DNA from 2 places in the Acidovorax sp. JHL-9 genome. Region 2 is predicted to be linked to the other one. Evidence: riboswitches for the same ligand, from Rfam matches in the RefSeq annotation. Region 2 holds a riboswitch; the other holds the start of a gene.
The links. Region 2 has a riboswitch for S-adenosylhomocysteine ahead of ahcY (adenosylhomocysteinase). Riboswitches for the same ligand answer to the same signal wherever they lie in the genome.
Positions count from the first base shown of each region.

Region 1: another riboswitch for S-adenosylhomocysteine. It lies ahead of metH (methionine synthase); the one in region 2 lies ahead of ahcY (adenosylhomocysteinase).

Region 1 is NZ_AUEX01000002.1:162,865-171,927, reverse strand. It holds gene metH (methionine synthase) at 1-2,169, opposite strand, end outside; S-adenosyl-L-homocysteine riboswitch at 2,198-2,272, opposite strand; gene K225_RS0102390 (Pls/PosA family non-ribosomal peptide synthetase) at 2,333-6,394, shown strand; gene K225_RS21425 (4'-phosphopantetheinyl transferase superfamily protein) at 6,376-6,954, shown strand; gene K225_RS20210 (PACE efflux transporter) at 7,068-7,532, opposite strand; gene K225_RS0102375 (LysR family transcriptional regulator) at 7,669-8,607, shown strand; gene K225_RS0102370 (phosphate--nucleotide phosphotransferase) at 8,757-9,063, shown strand, end outside.
Region 2 is NZ_AUEX01000040.1:14,695-23,757, reverse strand. It holds gene K225_RS21210 (winged helix-turn-helix domain-containing protein) at 1-80, opposite strand, end outside; gene K225_RS0118285 (group 1 truncated hemoglobin) at 264-626, shown strand; gene K225_RS0118280 (class I SAM-dependent methyltransferase) at 695-1,540, shown strand; S-adenosyl-L-homocysteine riboswitch at 1,759-1,837, shown strand; gene ahcY (adenosylhomocysteinase) at 1,905-3,341, shown strand; gene K225_RS0118270 (TlyA family RNA methyltransferase) at 3,519-4,517, shown strand; gene metF (methylenetetrahydrofolate reductase [NAD(P)H]) at 4,514-5,365, shown strand; gene K225_RS21205 (septal ring lytic transglycosylase RlpA family protein) at 5,438-6,112, shown strand; gene K225_RS0118255 (23S rRNA (adenine(2030)-N(6))-methyltransferase RlmJ) at 6,175-7,062, opposite strand; gene K225_RS0118250 (serine/threonine-protein kinase) at 7,445-9,063, shown strand, end outside.

The DNA of each region.
Region 1 (9,063 bases), on a different contig from region 2:
ACCGTCGATGGTGTGCTTTTCGGCCTGCTGGCGCAGGCCGTACCAGGTCATGGCGACTTCGGTGCGGGTGTCATCGGTGTAGAACTCGATGTCGTCGCCCACGCTGTTGGCGGGCAGCAGGGCCATCACGCCGCTGGCCGTGAGCCACCGGCCTTCGATGATCTTCTTGAGCATGGCCTGGCCGTCGGCAAACACGCGCGTGGCTTCCACGCCCACCACCTCGTCCGTCAGGATGGCGGGGTACGGGCCAGCCAGGTCCCAGGTCTGGAAGAACGGGCCCCAGTCGATGTATTTCGCCAGTTCGGCCAGGTCGAAGTTCTGGAACACCCGGCGACCCAGGGCACGCGGCACGGCGGGCTGGTAGGCCTGCCAGGCTATGGGCGTCTTGTTGGCGCGGGCCTTGGCCAGGGGCCACAGCGGCACCTGCTTCTTGTTGGCGTGCTGGGTGCGCACCTTGTCGTAGTCGGCGTTGATTTCCTGCACATAACTCTCGACGCCTTCACCGAGCAGGCTTTGCGCCACGCTCACGCTGCGCGAGGCGTCGGGCACATAGACCACGGGGCCCTCGTAGTGCGGCGCGATCTTGACGGCCGTGTGCACGCGCGAGCAGGTGGCACCGCCGATCAGCAGCGGGATTTTCTTGATGCGGAAATGCTCGTCCTTCTGCATCTCGCCGGCCACGTACTGCATTTCTTCGAGGCTGGGCGTGATCAGGCCCGACAGGCCCACGATGTCGGCGCCCTCGACCTTGGCGCGCGCCAGGATCTCGTGGCAGGGCACCATCACGCCCATGTTCACCACCTCGAAGTTGTTGCACTGCAGCACCACGGTGACGATGTTCTTGCCGATGTCGTGCACATCGCCCTTCACCGTGGCGATGACGATCTTGCCCTTGCTGCGCACGTCGCGACCCGCAGCCTCGTCCTGGCGTTTTTCTTCCTCGATGTAGGGGATGAGGTGGGCCACCGCGAGCTTCATCACGCGCGCGCTTTTCACCACCTGGGGCAGGAACATCTTGCCGGCACCGAACAGGTCGCCCACGATGTTCATGCCGTCCATCAGCGGCCCTTCGATCACATGCAGCGGGCGCCCGCCCTGGGCCAGAATGGCGCGATAGGCCTCTTCGGTGTCTTCGGTGATGAAGTCGGTGATGCCATGCACCAGCGCGTGGCTCAGGCGTTCGCCCACGGTCTTCGGATGCTCGGGCGTGCCGCGCCATTCGAGCTTCTTGCTCTCGTCCTTGGCACCGCTCTTGGCGGTCTCGGCGATCTCCACCAGGCGCTCGCCCGCATCCGGGCGGCGGTTGAGCACCACGTCTTCCACGCGCTCGCGCAGCACGGGCTCCAGGTCGTCATAGACACCCACCATGCCGGCGTTGACGATGCCCATGTCCATGCCGGCCGCAATCGCGTGGTACAGGAACACGGTGTGGATGGCCTCGCGCACCGGGTCGTTGCCGCGGAAGCTGAAGCTCACGTTCGACACGCCGCCCGACACCTTGGCGCCGGGCAGGTGCTGCTTGATCCAGCGCGTGGCCTCGATGAAATCGACCGCGTAGTTGTTGTGCTCTTCGATGCCGGTGGCCACGGCGAAGATGTTGGGGTCGAAGATGATGTCTTCGGGCGGGAAGCCCACCTCATCGACCAGGATGCGGTAGGCGCGTTCGCAGATCTCGATCTTGCGCGCATAGGTGTCGGCCTGGCCCACCTCGTCGAACGCCATCACCACGGCGGCAGCACCGTAGCGCTTGACCAGCCGCGCCTCGTGCTTGAACTTCTCCACGCCCTCTTTCATGCTGATCGAGTTCACGATGCCCTTGCCCTGGATGCAGCGCAACCCGGCCTCGATCACCTCCCACTTGGAGCTGTCCACCATGATGGGCACGCGCGCGATGTCGGGCTCGGAGGCGATGAGCTGCAAAAAGCGCACCATGGCCGCCTTGCTGTCGAGCATGGCCTCGTCCATGTTGATGTCGATGACCTGGGCGCCGTTTTCCACCTGCTGGCGCGCCACGGCCAGGGCCTCTTCGTACTGGCCATTCAGGATCATGCGCGCGAACGCCTTGGAGCCCGTGACGTTGGTGCGCTCGCCGATGTTGACGAACAGCGTGCCCTCGCCGATGGAGACGGGCTCCAGGCCGGACAGCTTCATGGGAGAAATGAAAGGCATATGGGTGTGGCTCATCGCTGACGACCTAATGGGATGAGCGTCGTTGCATCGCAGCGCGCTGGCAAGCCTCGCGGCCCGGGCCGCTGCAACGCTCCTTGCCAGCGCAAAACCCGTAATTTTACGAAACCGACAAAGGCATGGGCATTTGCCACAATCACCACCAATGACTATTGCCCCCATCCTGCGCGGACCAGCAGAACCAGGCCTGCTGCGCAACGAAGTCCTGGCAGACGTTTTTGAAGCCACGGCCACCCGCGCCCCGTCCACCATGGCGCTGATTTTTGGCGAGCGCCAGGTCACCTATGGCGAGCTGAACACACTGGCCGACATGGCCGCGCACCGCCTGATCGAGGCGGGCGTGCGGCCCGGCAGCATGGTGGGCCTGTGGCTGCCACGCGGCATCGAATTGCTGGTGCTGCAGCTGGCCATCGCCAAGACGGGTGCGGCCTGGCTGCCGTTTGATGCCGATACGCCGCCCGAGCGCATCGCCACCTGCCTGGCAGACGCCAGCGCTGTTGCGCTATTGATTGCAGAGCAACAAAGCCATGCCATTGCTGCGCACGGTGGCATTTCGTGCCCGGTGTACACGGAGCAAACGCTGCTGGCAGCCCTGCCCGCGCTGCAGGATGGCATTGCGCTGCGCCGCCGCGAGGGCGCGCTGCCCAGCCACACGGCGTATGTGATCTACACCAGCGGCTCCACCGGCAAGCCCAAGGGCATTGCCATCACCCAGCGCAGCATTTGCCACTTTCTGCGCAGCGAAAACGCGCGCCTGGGTGTCCGCGAAGGCGACCTGGTGTACCAGGGCTTCTCGGTGGCGTTCGACATGTCGTTCGAGGAGATATGGATCAGCTACCTGGTGGGCGCCACGCTGTGGATCGCCCCCCGGGAGGTTGCGAGCGACCCCGAGGCGCTGCCGCGTGCGCTCAGGGACAACGGCGTCACCGTGCTGCACGCCGTGCCCACGCTGCTGGCGCTGTTTGCGCACGACGTGGCCAGCCTGCGCACCATCAACCTGGGCGGCGAGATGTGCCCGCAATCGCTGGTCGAGCGCTGGGCTGCGCCGGGGCGACAGATGTTCAACACCTACGGCCCGACCGAAGCGACGGTTTCCGCCAGCCTGGCGGAACTCCGACGCGGCGAGCCGGTGACGATCGGCCAGGCGCTGCCCAACTACGGGTTGATGGTCATCGAGGTGATCGACCCGGACAGCGTGGTGGACGGCAAGCTGCCGCCGCTCAAGATCCTGCCGTTTGGCGAGACGGGGGAGCTGTGCATCACCGGCCCCGGTGTGGCCGCCGGCTACCTGGGGCGCCCCGATCTGACGGCCGAAAAATTCCTGCCCAATCCCTGGGCCACGGGCGAGCATGACCAGCGCCTGTACCGCACGGGCGACCTGGCGCGCGTGGAAAACGGCCAAATGCAATGCCTGGGCCGCGCCGACGACCAGGTGAAGATTCGCGGCTTTCGCGTGGAGCTGGGCGAAATCGAAGCGGTGCTGGCACAACAGCCCGGCGTCGGGACCACGGCGGTGCTGCTGCGGCGCGACGATGACCTGGACCAGTTGGTCGCTTTTTACGTGCCCTCGGGCGAGCCGCCCACCCCATCGGCACTGCGCCACGGTCTGGCCGAGAAACTGCCACCCTACATGGTGCCGGGGCGCTTTGAGGCGCTGCCGGCCATGCCGCGCCTGCCCTCCGGCAAGATCGACCGCAAAGCCCTCAAGGCCCAACCGCTGGCCGCCGCCGCTTCTGACGAAGGCGGGGACACCCCGGAAACCCCGGCCGAAGAAGCCCTGTTCGCGGCCATCGCCAAACTGTTCCCTGGCCAACCGGTGCGCCGCGGCATGGACTTTTTCAATGACCTGGGCGGTCATTCGCTGCTGGCGGCGCGCCTGACCTCCGCTCTGCGCGCCGACGCGCGCTTCGGCCAGGCCACGGTGCGCGACATCTACCAGCACCGCCGCATCGGCGCCATCGCCCAGGCGCTGCAAATGGGCATGACGGCCCCCGGCGCGACACCTGAGCGCCCCTTCACCACGCACAGCCCATGGCGGCGCTGGCGCTGCGGCATCGCGCAAGCCCTGGCGCTGCCGCCGCTCATCACGCTGAAGATGGCCCAGTGGCTTGCGCCCTTCTTCATGTACCACTTCTACACGGGCGATCCCAGCGACTCGATTGCGCTTGCCATCGCCATGTCGCTGTTGGCTTTTGTCCTGGCCACGCTGGCCGAGTTTGTGGTGGCCTGGGCGGGCAAATGGCTGATTGCCGGGCGGCTCAAGCCAGGACGCTATCCGCTGTGGGGCCTGACCTACTACCGCTGGTGGCTGACCGACAGGCTGCTGGAGGGAATTCCCGTTTACATGCTCAACGGCTCATCGCTCTACCTGGCGTGGCTGCGCGCTCTGGGTGCAAAGATTGGCCCGGAGGTCAACCTGGGCGCGCTCACCGTGCGCGCACCCGAACTGCTGTCGATTGGCGCGGGCACGAGCATCGGCAACGCCGTGAACCTGGAGAACGCCCGCGTTGAAGGCGGCTGGCTGCTGCTCGGAAGCATTGACATTGGCGCCAACGCCTGCATCGGCTCTTACTCGGTGGTGGAAGGCGATGTGCGCATCGAGGACTATGCCCATGTCGATGGCCAGTCGGCCCTGGCCAGCGGTACCACCGTGCCTGCGGCACGTATCTGGAGCGGCTCCCCGGCGCGTGACCGGGGAGCGTTCGACGTTGGACAGCAAACGCCACGCCCACCTGTGAGCGGCCAGCGCCTGGCGTGGGAGTCGGCGGCCTTCGCGCTCGGTTCACTGTTTGTCGCCGTCGTCTTCTTTTTTCCGGTCTTCCCCACTTTCTTGCTGATCGACTGGCTGGACGTGGACGCCATTTCCGTGCGCCCCCTGCTGGAGACGGGCACCATTGACGCCACCACCGCCTTTGTGCTGCGCTTCATCAAGTTCTTTGCCCTGTCGCTGCCTGCCACCGTGGTGCTGATCACCGCCACCGCACTGATTTCTGCCGGCATCCGCTGGGCCTTCTTGCCCAGCATGAAGGCCGGTACCTGGCCAGTGCACAGCAACCGCTACCTCGCCAAATGGCTCGTGAACCAGATCCAGGAGTCCAGCCTTGCGGTGCTGCACGGCATTTACGCCACCGTGTATTCGGCCACCTGGTACCGACTGCTGGGCGCCAAGGTGGGCGAGGAAACCGAACTCTCCACCGCCTTGGGCCTGGTGCCCGACATGCTCACGCTGGGTGATGAATGCTTTATTGCCGACGCGGTGATGCTGGGCGACGAACACATTGACGGCGGCTGGATGACGGTGCAGCCCACCACCGTGTCGCGCCGCAGCTTCATCGGCAACGGCGCCTATGTGCCCGACGGCACCACCATCCCCGAAAACGTGCTGATCGGCGTGATGAGCGGCGTGCCGCGCAGCGCACAAATGGCCAGCGGCGACACCTGGCTGGGCTCGCCCCCCATGCTGCTGCCCGCGCGCGAAAGCACGCAGGGCTACCCGGAGCACCTCACCTTCCACCCCTCCCGCTGGCGCAAGACCGGACGCGGCGCGGTGGAGGCGCTGCGCATTGCCTCTCCCCACGCGCTGGTGATTGCCGCTGGCTACGCCATCGTGCTCGACGCCATGCCACTGGCAGAAGAGGGCCTGTGGAACCTGCTGGCGCTGGAACTGGCGGTTGCCGGACTGCTCTTTGGCGTGGGCACCTTCGTGGCGGTGGCACTGTTCAAGTGGATGTTGCTGGGGCGTTACCGCAAGCGCAACACGCCCATGTGGACGCCGTTCGTGTGGCTTTCGGAAGCGGCCACCAACATGTACGAAGGCATTGCCGTCCCCAACTTCCTGCGCTACCTGCGTGGCACGCCCTGGCTGCCCTTGGCACTGAACCTGCTGGGCACGCGCATTGCCCCCAGCGCCTACATCGACACCACCGACATGACGGAATTCGACTGCGTGCGGATTGGCGCGCACAGCGAACTGAACGCGCTGTGCTGCCCGCAAACGCACTTGTTTGAAGACCGGGTCATGAAGATCGACGACGTGGTGATCGGTGCCAAAGTGACCTGCGGCCCGCGCTGCACCGTGCTCTACAGCGCCACGCTGGCCGACGGCGTGCAGCTGGGCCCGCTCACGCTGGTGATGAAGGGCGAGAGCCTGCCGGCACACAGTACGTGGCATGGCAGCCCCGCCGCACCATGGAAACACGCCGCCTGACGCCCACGCGCTGCGCCATCGCGCTCTGGCAAGCGCCCGGCGCGCCCCGCGTCTGGGGCCTGCCCATGCCACCTGGCGCCCCGCGCGAGACGGTGCGGGCCCTGGCCCGCACGGCGCTGGCCGATCTGCTGGGCGTCACCACCCTCACCAACCAGCGCGGCGAGCCCCCCCGGGCCCCCGCGCGGCCCGACCTGCACCTGAGCCTGTCGCACGCCGAGGGCCTGAGCCTGCTGGCCTGCCACGACGCGCCCGTGGGTGTGGACGTGCAAGCACTGCCCGTGCAGGCCGACGCCGCCACCGCTGCACTTTTCCTGGGGCCCAATTGGCTTCCAACGCGATCAAATCAGGCGCCAGAAGCCCCCATTTCAATAGCTTTTGCTACCGCCTGGACGCAGCACGAGGCGCGCCTGAAATGTGCCCGCGAACCCTTGGTGGAATGGAGCGAAGCGCTGGCCGCTCGGCTGGTGCACTACCGTTGCGCACCACTTCATGGCGCCGCTCTGCGCGGCTGGTGTGCCGCGCTGGCGTGGCAAGACTCGGGTACGGTTCCAAGTCTTTGAAGGGGTCGCTGGATGGTCCGTGGGCCAACCTCCCGCATTCCCGCCGCTGCAGCGCGCGAATTTCAACCAAAATGGCTTGCAGCGCTTGCATATCCAGCGCCAGTAGCTCTGTTTTATAGAGCAACCTCCGTAGACCCTGCGGCCCGAGCATCGGGTGCGCCTTGCGCCGACGCCGGCAGTCCAAATACCCGGTCGAACCCCCAGTTGAAGACAAAGGTGTAGCCAAGAAAGAAGACGATGAGCGCCAGGTCCATCACGAAGGCCTGCCACAGGCTCACGTTGAACCACCAGGCAAACAGCGGCACCAGCGTGAACACCAGGCCGCCCTCGAAGCCGATGGCATGGGCAATGCGGCGGCGCACGCTGCGCCCGCGCACGGCCTGGCGCGACTCCCAGCGCTCGAAGGCCCAGTTGAACAGCAGGTTCCAGACCACCGCCACCGCCGAGGCGGCCGCCGATGCCACGCTGGAATGCGCGGCGCTCTGGCCCGTGAGCACCGCCAGCCCCCAGGTGGCCACGGCAATGGCGATGAGCTCGTACAAAGTCACATACAGCACGCGGCGGCGCACGCCCTGCAGGCCAGGGGCGGCGGGGAGCGAGGAAACGGACAGGGTCACGGGTACGGGTGCATGCACGGTCATGGCGGCACTTTATGTCCGGATGACTGATATATAAAGTCAGCTTGTTTCAGATTTATTGACAGATTGGCAGGCCATGGCCTTTTCTTCCGACAGCGTGCAGGTGTTTCTGGCGGTGCTCGACCAGGGCTCGTTTTCGGCGGCGGCGCGGGCACTGTCGCGCGTGCCCTCGGCCGTGAGCATGACCATGGCCCACCTGGAGGCCGAGCTCGACGTGCAACTGTTCGACCGCAGCGGCCGCGAGCCCCGGCCCACCGCCGCTGCCCGGGCGCTGGAGCCGCAGGCGCGGCTGCTGGCCGCCCAGCTGCGCCAGCTCAATGCCCAGGCACTGGCGCTCACACAGGGCCTGGAGGAGCGCCTCACCCTGGCCATCGCCCCCGAGCTGCTGGCGGCGCGCTGGACCGCGCCGCTGGCCGCGCTGGCGCAGCAATACCCGCTGCTGCAGGTGGAGGTGCTGGCCGCGCCGCAGGAGGATGCCCTGGCGCTGCTGCACAGCGGGCGGGCGCAGCTGGCGCTGGTGTTCGAGCGCCCCAGCATCGACGGGCGCGAGGGTTTTCAGGAAGTGGGCAGCGAAACCCTGGTGGCCGTGATGGCGCGCCAGCACCCGGTGCTGGCTGCCGCGCGCGCCGCGGCCACCGCCCGCGGTGAAGCGCCAGCGCGCGCCCAGCTGCGCGAGGAACACCTCACCACCACGCGCCAGATCGTGGTGGCCAGCCGCGACCTGGCGCAGACCGACCCGCGCTTCGTGTTTGCCCGCCACCACTGGCGCACCGACAGCCACCTGGCCGCGCTGGGCCTGATCGAGGCGGGCCTGGGCTGGGGCTGGCAGCCGCGCGCGCTGGTGCAGCCGCGCATCGCCGCCGGCTCGCTGGTGGAGATGCCGTTTGAAAACCTCAGCAACGGCGTGGCGCTGTGGGTGGACGTGGTCTGGTCCAAGGAGCGCCCGCTGGGCCTGGGCGCGCGGCGCTTTGTGCAGCTGATCGCGCAGCAGGGTGCATCGGGCGCGGCGGCCTGATCTGCCATCAAAAGTGGCTGCGGCGCTTATTCATACAGCGTCCAAAGCGATGGATTCAACAGCATTGAAACGTTTGCAGACGGAAAGCGTGCATTGACCAGTCTGGCGCATTGGGACAAGCTGCTTGCCCCACCCATCGAAAAACAACCATGAGCAACTCCCCCTTTCACATCCAAGACAAGGCCCTGGCCAAGCGCTGGGCCGCCTGGCAACCCAAGCCAGCCAATGGCAACGGCCCCAAAGCGCTTTCGCTGAAGGATTACGATCCCGGCGCCACGCCGTTCATGGACGGCGAGAAGGCGCAGGCCAAGGAAGACGTACAGGCCCTGGCGATCGAGCTCGACACGCTGCAGGACCTGCTGTATGCCGACCGGCGCTACAAGCTGCTGGTGGTGCTGCAGGGCACCGACGCCTCGGGCAAGGACGGCACCGTGCGCGGCGTGTTTGGCAGCATGA
Region 2 (9,063 bases):
TCGACCTGGCGTGGCTGCCCCTGGCAGCGCAAGGTGAACAGGCGGGTATCGAGCTCACAGTCTCTGAAAGTCAGCAGCACCGGCGACTCCTTCACTGAAGCAGAGTCGGGATCATAGGGCGCCCCGCCATCTTCAGCCAATCTCCACGCCTTCCCCATGGTGGCGCCAAGGAATCTGGCGCGGGCAGGGGTAAGCTTTTCCTCCGTGGCTTGGGGCAGCCCGGGCAACGCATTCAAAGGCTTCTTGACCGAAAGGAGTTCATCATGGCTACCACGCTTTACCAACGGCTGGGCGAATCGGCGGGCATTGCCCGCCTGGTGGATGACGTCATTGCCGCCCACCTGAGCAATCCCCTCGTCAAAACCCGTTATGAGAACGTCAAGGACCTGGAGCGCACCAAGAAGATGGCGACCGAGTTCTTCTGTGCGGGCGCCGGGGGGCCGCAGGCCTACACCGGCAAGGACATGCTCACGGTGCACAAGGGCATGAACATCAGTGAACAGGAGTATCTGGCGGTCATGGATGACATCGTCGGTGCCATGGTCAAGCACCAGCTGGACGATGCCACGAAGAACGAGGTGATCGGCATCCTCTACGCGCTCAAGGGCGACATCATCCGTGTCTGACCGGTTCCGTGTCGGCGCGGTCGCGCCGCAGGGGCGGACGTTGCACACCATCTATGGAGGTACCTCAAATGGACTCGCAACTCGAAAGCATCCGCGAACAGCAGAAGGCGTCCTGGAACCGGTTCTCCGCAGGCTGGAAGAAATGGGATGGCCTGTTCATGGACTTCCTGCGCCCCATGGGCCAGGAAATCATCCGCTTGCTGGACCCGAAGGGCCAGGACGTGGTGCTCGATGTCGCCGGCGGCACGGGCGAGCCCGGGTTGACGATTGCGGCGCGCATTCCGCAGGGGCGGGTGGTCGTCACCGACCTGGCGGCGAACATGCTGGAGATCGCCGGGGAGAATGCGCAGCGCCGCGGGCTGGCCAATGTGGAGACCCGCGTGTGCGATGTGTGCGCGCTGCCTTTTGCGGACCAGAGCTTTGATGCCGTCAGCTGCCGCTTTGGCTTCATGTTTTTTCCCGACATGGACTTGGCGGCCCGGGAGATGGCGCGTGTCCTGAAACCCGGCGGGCGCCTGGCCACCGCGGTCTGGAATGTGGCGGAGAAAAATTTCTGGGTCACGGCCATCATGGGCGCGATCAACCGGAACATGGCCTTGCCTCCTCCGGTGCCGGGCGCACCGGGCATGTTCCGCTGCGCCCAGGCGGGCTGGGGTGAGGCGCTGTTTGCGCGGGCCGGGCTGAAAAATGTGTCGGTCAGGGAGGTGGCGGGACAGCTCAACTGCCAGACGGCCGATGTGTATTGGCAGGCCATGACCGAAGTGGCCGCACCGGTGGTTGCCGCACTGGGCCAGGCCGATGAAGCCACGGCAGAGAAGATCCGGGACGAGGTGTATCGGGCCATCGAGCAGAAATTCCCGGATGGCAATGTCCGGATCGACGCCAGCGCACTCGTGGTTTATGGCGAGAAATGAAGGAGCGCTGCCGTACCTGGGGGGCGCCACCATGCCATGGCAACGGGGCCTGGTGACGGATGCCTTCCTGCGCACGGCGGGGCGCATCATTGCAGGCGGATGCGGCGCTTGCATCGGTGGGCCCTGTGCATGCCGCGCCATGTGGCCGGGGAATGCGCCCTGGCTGATGGCCGGGATGGCGTGGCGCCGGGTGCGCGCGTCCGTATAATCTCGACCTCATCCGAGGAGCGTTGCAGCGTCCCCAGCATTGGCGGGGCGTGAGGCTCGGAGTCCATCTCGCAACGACGCTCATCCACTTTCCGCGTGGTGAGCTTTTTCCCTTCCCCCGGCGAGTGGTTTTTTCAAACATGCTTTGGAGCAAACCATGAACGCACGCGTCAACGCACCCACCCTGGCCGACAGCGCCATTGCCGACATCGGCCTGGCCGACTGGGGCCGCAAGGAAATCCGCATCGCCGAGACCGAGATGCCCGGCCTGATGGCCATCCGCGAGGAATTCGCCGCCAGGCAGCCGCTCAAGGGCGCGCGCATCACCGGCTCGCTGCACATGACCATCCAGACGGCCGTGCTGATCGAAACCCTGAAAGCCCTGGGCGCCGATGTGCGCTGGGCCTCGTGCAACATCTTCTCCACCCAGGACCACGCTGCCGCCGCGATTGCCGCCACCGGCACGCCGGTGTTCGCCATCAAGGGCGAAACCCTGGTGGACTACTGGGACTACACCCACCGCATCTTCGACTTCGGCGCCAAGGGCACGGAAGGCGAAGGCCCGAACATGATCCTGGACGACGGTGGCGACGCCACGCTGCTGATGCACCTGGGCAAGAAGGCCGAGAAGGATGCCTCCGTACTGGCTAACCCCGGCAGCGAGGAAGAGCGCATCCTGTACGCCGCCATCAAGGCCAAGCTGGCCGAAGACAGCACCTGGTACAGCCGCAAGAGCGCGCAGATCCTGGGCGTGACCGAGGAGACGACCACCGGCGTGCACCGCCTGAAGGAAATGTCGGCCAAGGGCACGCTGCTGTTCCGCGCCATCAACGTGAACGACTCGGTGACCAAATCGAAGTTCGACAACCTCTACGGCTGCCGCGAATCGCTGGTGGACGGCATCAAGCGCGCCACCGACGTGATGATCGCCGGCAAGGTGGCCGTGGTGGCCGGCTACGGCGACGTGGGCAAGGGCTCGGCCCAGGCCCTGCGCGCGCTGAGCGCACAGGTGTGGGTGACCGAGATCGATCCCATCAACGCACTGCAGGCCGCCATGGAAGGCTTCAAGGTGGTGACCATGGAATGGGCCGCGCCACTGGCCGACATCTTCGTCACCACCACCGGCAACCGTGACGTGATCACCTTCGAGCACATGAAGGCCATGAAGGACCAGGCCATCGTCTGCAACATCGGCCACTTCGACAATGAGATCCAGGTCGCCAGGCTCGAAGAGCACTGCCAGTGGGAAGAGATCAAGCCCCAGGTGGACCATGTGATCTTCGCTGACGGCAAGCGCATCATCATGCTGGCCAAGGGCCGCCTGGTGAACCTGGGCTGCGGTACGGGCCACCCGAGCTTCGTGATGTCGAACTCGTTCGCCAACCAGACCATCGCGCAGATCGAGCTGTTCACCCACCCCGAAGGCTACGACGTGGGCAAGGTCTACGTGCTGCCCAAGCATCTCGACGAGAAGGTGGCGCGCCTGCACCTCAAGAAGGTGGGCGCCATGCTGACTGAGCTGAGCGACGAGCAGGCCGCCTACATCGGCGTGCCCAAGCAGGGCCCCTACAAGCCCGACACCTACAGGTACTGATTCCCCCTGGGGCGCTGTGCGCCTTCCCCCTGAGCGGGGCGCACCAGCGGCCCGGCAAAACCGGTTGCGCGGTGGCTCTGGCGGGTGGCGCGGCTCCATGATGCTATCTTTATATGAGCTGCTAGCGCTGGATTCACTGGCGCTACCAGCTGACTTGACTCAAAAAGGATGGGCGCGATGCGCGCAGATGTGTTTTTGGTGGAACGTGGCCATGCGGCCACGCGCTCGCAGGCGCAGCGGCTGATTGCCGCGGGCGTGGAGTGGCGCCTGTCGCCGCTGGCGCCCTGGCAGAAGGTGGCCAAGAACGGTGACGAAATCCCGCCCGTGGCCGAGGTGCGGCTGCTCGACGATGCCGAGGCCAAGTACATCTCGCGTGGCGGCCTCAAGCTCGAAGGGGCGCTGCGGGCCACCGGCCTGTCGGTGGCGGGCCTGCGCTGCCTGGATGTGGGGCAGAGCACGGGCGGCTTTACCGACTGCCTGCTGCAGCAGGGCGCGGCCCAGGTGATTGGCGTGGACGTGGGCCACGGCCAGTTGCACGAGCGGCTGCGCGCTGATCTGCGCGTGGTCTGCGTCGAGGGCGTGAATGCGCGCTCGCTGACGGCGCAGGCCTTGCAGGATGCCTGTGAGCTGGCCCTGTCGGAAGTGATCGAGGCCGAAGAGGACAACGAGACCCAGCCCGAGGCGCCCTACAGCTGGATGCGCAATGGCGGGCAGGTGGACGAGGCCTACGACGACAGCAACGATGCCAAGGACCAGGACATCGAAGCCTTCAAGTCCGAGCGCGCCGCCCGCGCCAAGGCCCGCGAAGAGGGCACGCTGCCGGTGGAGCGCCGCCGCCGGCCTGAATGCGCCGATGTGGATATCACGCCGGTGTTCGATGTGGTGACGGGCGATCTGTCGTTCATCTCGCTCACGCTGGTGCTGCCCGCGTTGGTGCCGCTGCTGGCGCCGGGTGGCAGCCTGCTGATGCTGGTCAAGCCGCAGTTCGAGCTGCAGCCCGGCCAGGTGGGCAAGGGCGGCATCGTGCGCGATGCAGCGCTGTATGCCGTGGTGGAGCAACGCATCCGTGACTGCTGTGCCGAGCTGGGCCTGGTGGTGCAGGCGTGGCTGGACAGCCCCATCAGCGGCGGCGACGGCAACCATGAATTTTTTGTTTTTGCGAGGAGGGGCGCATGACCGCGGCCAACGCACCAGCCACCGGTCTGCCGGTGAGCTTCGAATTCTTTCCGCCCAAGACGCCCGAGGGTGCCGAAAAGCTGCGCACCGTGCGCCAGCAGCTGTATGCCCGCAAGCCCGAGTTCTGCTCGGTGACCTATGGCGCAGGCGGTTCTACGCAAGAGGGCACCTTTGGCACCGTGCAGGAGATCCTGGCCGAGGGCGTGAGCGCGGCCTCGCACTTCTCGTGCGTGGGGGCCACGCGCCAGTCGGTGCGCGAGCAGCTCGCCACGCTCAAGGCCATGGGCGTCAAGCGCCTGGTGGCCCTGCGCGGCGACCTGCCCAGCGGCTACGGCATGGGCGGCGAGTTCCACTACGCCAGCGACCTGGTGGCCTTCATCCGGGCCGAGACCGGCCGCGATTTCCACATCGAGGTGGCAGCCTACCCCGAGGTGCACCCGCAGGCCCGGTCGCCCGAGGCCGACCTCCAGGCCTTTGCCGCCAAGGTGCAGGCAGGGGCTGATTCGGCCATCACCCAGTATTTCTTCAATGCCGATGCGTACGAGCGCTTTGTGAACGATGTGCGCCGCCTGGGGCTGGATGTGCCGGTGGTGCCCGGCATCATGCCCATCATGGGGTCTTCGCAACTCATGCGCTTTTCGGATGCCTGCGGTGCCGAGATTCCGCGCTGGATCCGCCTGCGCCTGCAGGGTTTTGGTGACGATACGGCGTCGATCCGGGCGTTTGGCCTCGATGTGGTGACCGCGCTGTGCGAGCAGTTGCGCCAGCGTGGCGTGCCGGGCCTGCACTTCTACACCATGAATCAGAGTGCAACAACGCTGGAACTGTGCCGGCGCCTCGGTTTGTAATGGGGTGCGGGGCCGGGTTGCGTGATCGCTGCTGCGCGGTGGGTTCTTTCGTTTTTCAGGAAGTGGTGATGGATGCAGCGGACTGACAAGAGCGTGAAGCGCGTGCGCTGGTGCCCGCTCCTGGGGCTGGCGGCGCTTTCATGGGTGCTGGTGGCCTGTGCGCCCATGCCGGTGGCGGATTCGGGTCGCCCCGAAGCGGCTGCCGGGGTGTCGGCCGAACCCCGCAATGCCTGCGAGCTGGCGCAGCAACGTGGCGCGCCCCGCTCACGGTTTTGCGCGCCGGCGGTCGGCAGGCAGGTCGAACCGCCGCCGCGGGCGAAGCCAGCGCCGGAGCCGGTTCGCAACGAAGCCGCCCGGCGCGGAGCCGACAGCGCGGGGCCGCAGGACAGCGCGGACGAGCCCGTGCGCGAAAGCGACCAGCAGGGCCTGGCATCCTGGTACGGACCGCGCTTTCACGGCCGGCGCACGGCCAGCGGCGAGATCTTCGACCGCCGTGACTTCACCGCTGCACACCGTTCCCTGCCATTCGGCACCCGGGTGTGTGTGCGCAGCCAGCTCACGGGCCGCGCCGTGGTGGTGCGCATCAATGACCGCGGCCCTTTTTCCGGGAACCGCGTGATCGATGTGAGCCAGGCCGCCGCCCAGGAGCTGGGCATGCTGGGACTGGGCATCAAGCCCGTGGAGCTGTGGCTGCTGGAGGACGGTGAGAGTGACTGTTTCCCATCGCTTTCGGGATCGGCCCCTTGAGCCTGGCGGTAGGGCCAAGAAGCGGTCCATCGCCCCGCCAGGGCTGAGGTCGCCCGCCGCTTTCAGCCGCCCGATTCGAGCGTGTGGGTGGCGTGCTGGTCCTGGGCCAGCAATTCCACCATCTGGGGCAGGGCGGTCTTCAGGGCGGCCTTCAGGGTGAAGGGGGGATTGATCAGGAATATGCCGCTGGCAGGCAGGCCCGGGCGCTTGATTTCGCCATCCGCCTTCCCGGTGAGCTTGCTGGACTTCACGGTCAGCGTGGCATGCAGCCAGCCCTTGCCCGCCTTGGTGGCCAGGGTTTTCAGGCGGCGCGGCAGGTCGTGCGCTTCGGGGCGCGGAATGATGGGGTACCAGACGGCATAGGTGCCTGTGGCAAAGCGCTTGAGCGAATCGGCCGCCATGTCCAGCACCTTGGCATAGTCGCTCTTCATTTCATAGCTGGGATCGCACAACACCAAAGCGCGTCGGGCCGGTGGAGGCAAAAATTTCTTGATGCCCTCAAAACCGTCTTCGTGCAGCACGGCCACCTGCCGACCGGCCTCCAGCTGGGCCACGTTGCCGGCCAGCGCGCGCAGATCGGTGGGGTGCAGCTCAAACAGCTTGAGCTTGTCGTGCTCGCGCAGCAGCCGCTGGATGATGAAGGGCGAGCCGGGGTACACCTTGGTGGTGGGGCCCTGGTTGAAGGCTTTCACCATGTCCACATAAGCCTGCAGCGCGGGTGTGAGTGCGGCAACGCCGGGTGCGGTGAGGCGCAAGATGCCGTCCCCCGCCTCGCCGCTGGTGCTGGCGTAGTCGCCATCGAGCCGGTACAGGCCCGCACCCGCATGGGTGTCGAGAACCGTGAGGGCCGCGTCTTTTTCGGTGAGGTGTTGCAAGGCGGCAATCAGGACGGTGTGCTTGAGCACATCGGCGTGGTTGCCTGCATGGAAGGCGTGGCGATAACTGAACATGGCGCAATGGTAACGATTCGGTCCCTGGTGGCCGATGTGCGTTGCTGTGCAGCGCGCATCGGACGCACAGCGCGGGCCTGGATAGGGTATTGAAATGCTATATAAATAATAGCTATTGATTATTTGTTTGCGGGGTTTGTAAGCTATTTCCCTGATCCTCCGGTCGGTGTGATGGCCGGGCGGGACCGGCGCGCTGCTGGCGCACGGGCAAAAACGGCACAATCGGCGGCGTTCCTGCCGCTGGGTGATGTTTTTGGCAGACAGGATGCCTTTTGTTTCCGGGAGCGACGGTGCATGCAGCATGATGGGCGCCGTGACGGTCGAGGCACCGCGAATCCATCCCGTTGCTGCCCCGGACGCGTTCCCATTACCCCCGCCCATGATGATCGAAAACCCCAGCCCCACCCCTGTCAGCCGTGTGAACCATGTGGACGCGCTGACACCGGGCACGCGTCTGGCCGAGTTTGAAATACTGCAACTGCTCGGGGTGGGCGGTTTTGGCATGGTCTACAAGGCATTCGACCATTCGCTGCACCGCGCCGTGGCCATCAAGGAGTACATGCCTTCGGCGCTGGCGGGCCGTTCGCAGGGGCAATCGCTGTGGGTGCGGTCGTCATCCGACCAGCAGACCTACCATACCGGGCTGGCGTCCTTCATGGGCGAGGCCCGCCTGCTGGCGCAGTTTGACCATCCGTCCCTGGTCAAGGTTTTCCGTTTCTGGGAGGCCAACAACACCGCCTACATGGTCATGCCGCTGTATACCGGCATGACCTTCAAGCAGGCACGCGCGCAGATGCGCACGCCACCGCCCGAGGCCTGGCTGCGCAAGGTGCTGTGGTCAGTGCTGGGTGCGCTGCGTGTGCTGCACGAGGGCAACACACTGCACCGCGACATCTCGCCCGACAACATCTTCCTGCAGGACAACGGGCCGCCGGTGCTGCTCGACCTGGGCGCCGCGCGCCAGGCCATCCATGACCAGGGCCACCCGCACACGGCCGTGCTCAAGGTGAACTACGCGCCCATCGAGCAGTATTCCGAGGGCGATGACGCGTTGCGCCAGGGCCCCTGGAGCGACCTGTATTCGCTGGCTGCCGTGGTGCATGGCTGCCTGTGCAACGACGCCCCGCTGCCCGCCACGCTGCGCTCGATCCGGGACCGCATGGTGTCGTTCTCACGCGTGGCCAAGACCGTCCAGCGCCAGTTCGGCGTGCAGTATTCGGCGCCATTTGTGGCCGCCATCGCCCAGGCCCTGGCCCTGCGCCCCGAGGACAGGCCCCAGAGCATCGACGCATTCCTGCAAACCATGGGGATGACGTCGCCACCCGAGGGTGTCGAGCACTTCGACTTCCGGGCCGACCTGGGGGGCGTCTGGGTCGAATCCGCAGATCGGCCAGGCCCCGGCGTGACCGCGCCCATTGTGAACGCTGTCTCTGCGCCCAAAAAAATGGCCGATCTGGAGGATTTGACCTACCGTTCGGCGCGGCCTGAACTGCCTCCCGCTGGCGTGGGCGCGCGGGACAACCCTGCTGCCGCGGGGCCGGACACGGTGGTGGCGGGCATGGCTGACACGGTTTTCATGGATGTAGGAGACTCGGTTTTCGAGGATCCACCCAGGATGGGGGCGGTGCCGGCAGAACAGCCTTCGCGGGCGGAGCGCTCCGAGCAAAAGCAAAAACGCACGCGAAAGGTGCCAGGTGTCGGAGCGCAACGGACGGGGCATGCCGCCGCAGGGGCCCGGTCCCGGTGGCCATCGTCGTCGGTGTGGCTGGCGGGCATCATGCTGGCCCTGGGCGCCGCAGCCGGAGCGACGTGGTGGGCGCAGGGGCGCTCCACCCCGGGGCCTGCCGACGACATGCTCACGGAGCTCAAGGAGCCACGGGCTGTGCCCGCCGCCGCCGCATCGCAGCTGGTGGTGTCGGCGAATCCCGCAGGCGATACGCCGCGGGCTGGGGGGGGCGATCAGAGTGCTGTCGCTGGTGGTCCGGGCGGAGTGCCCGCCAC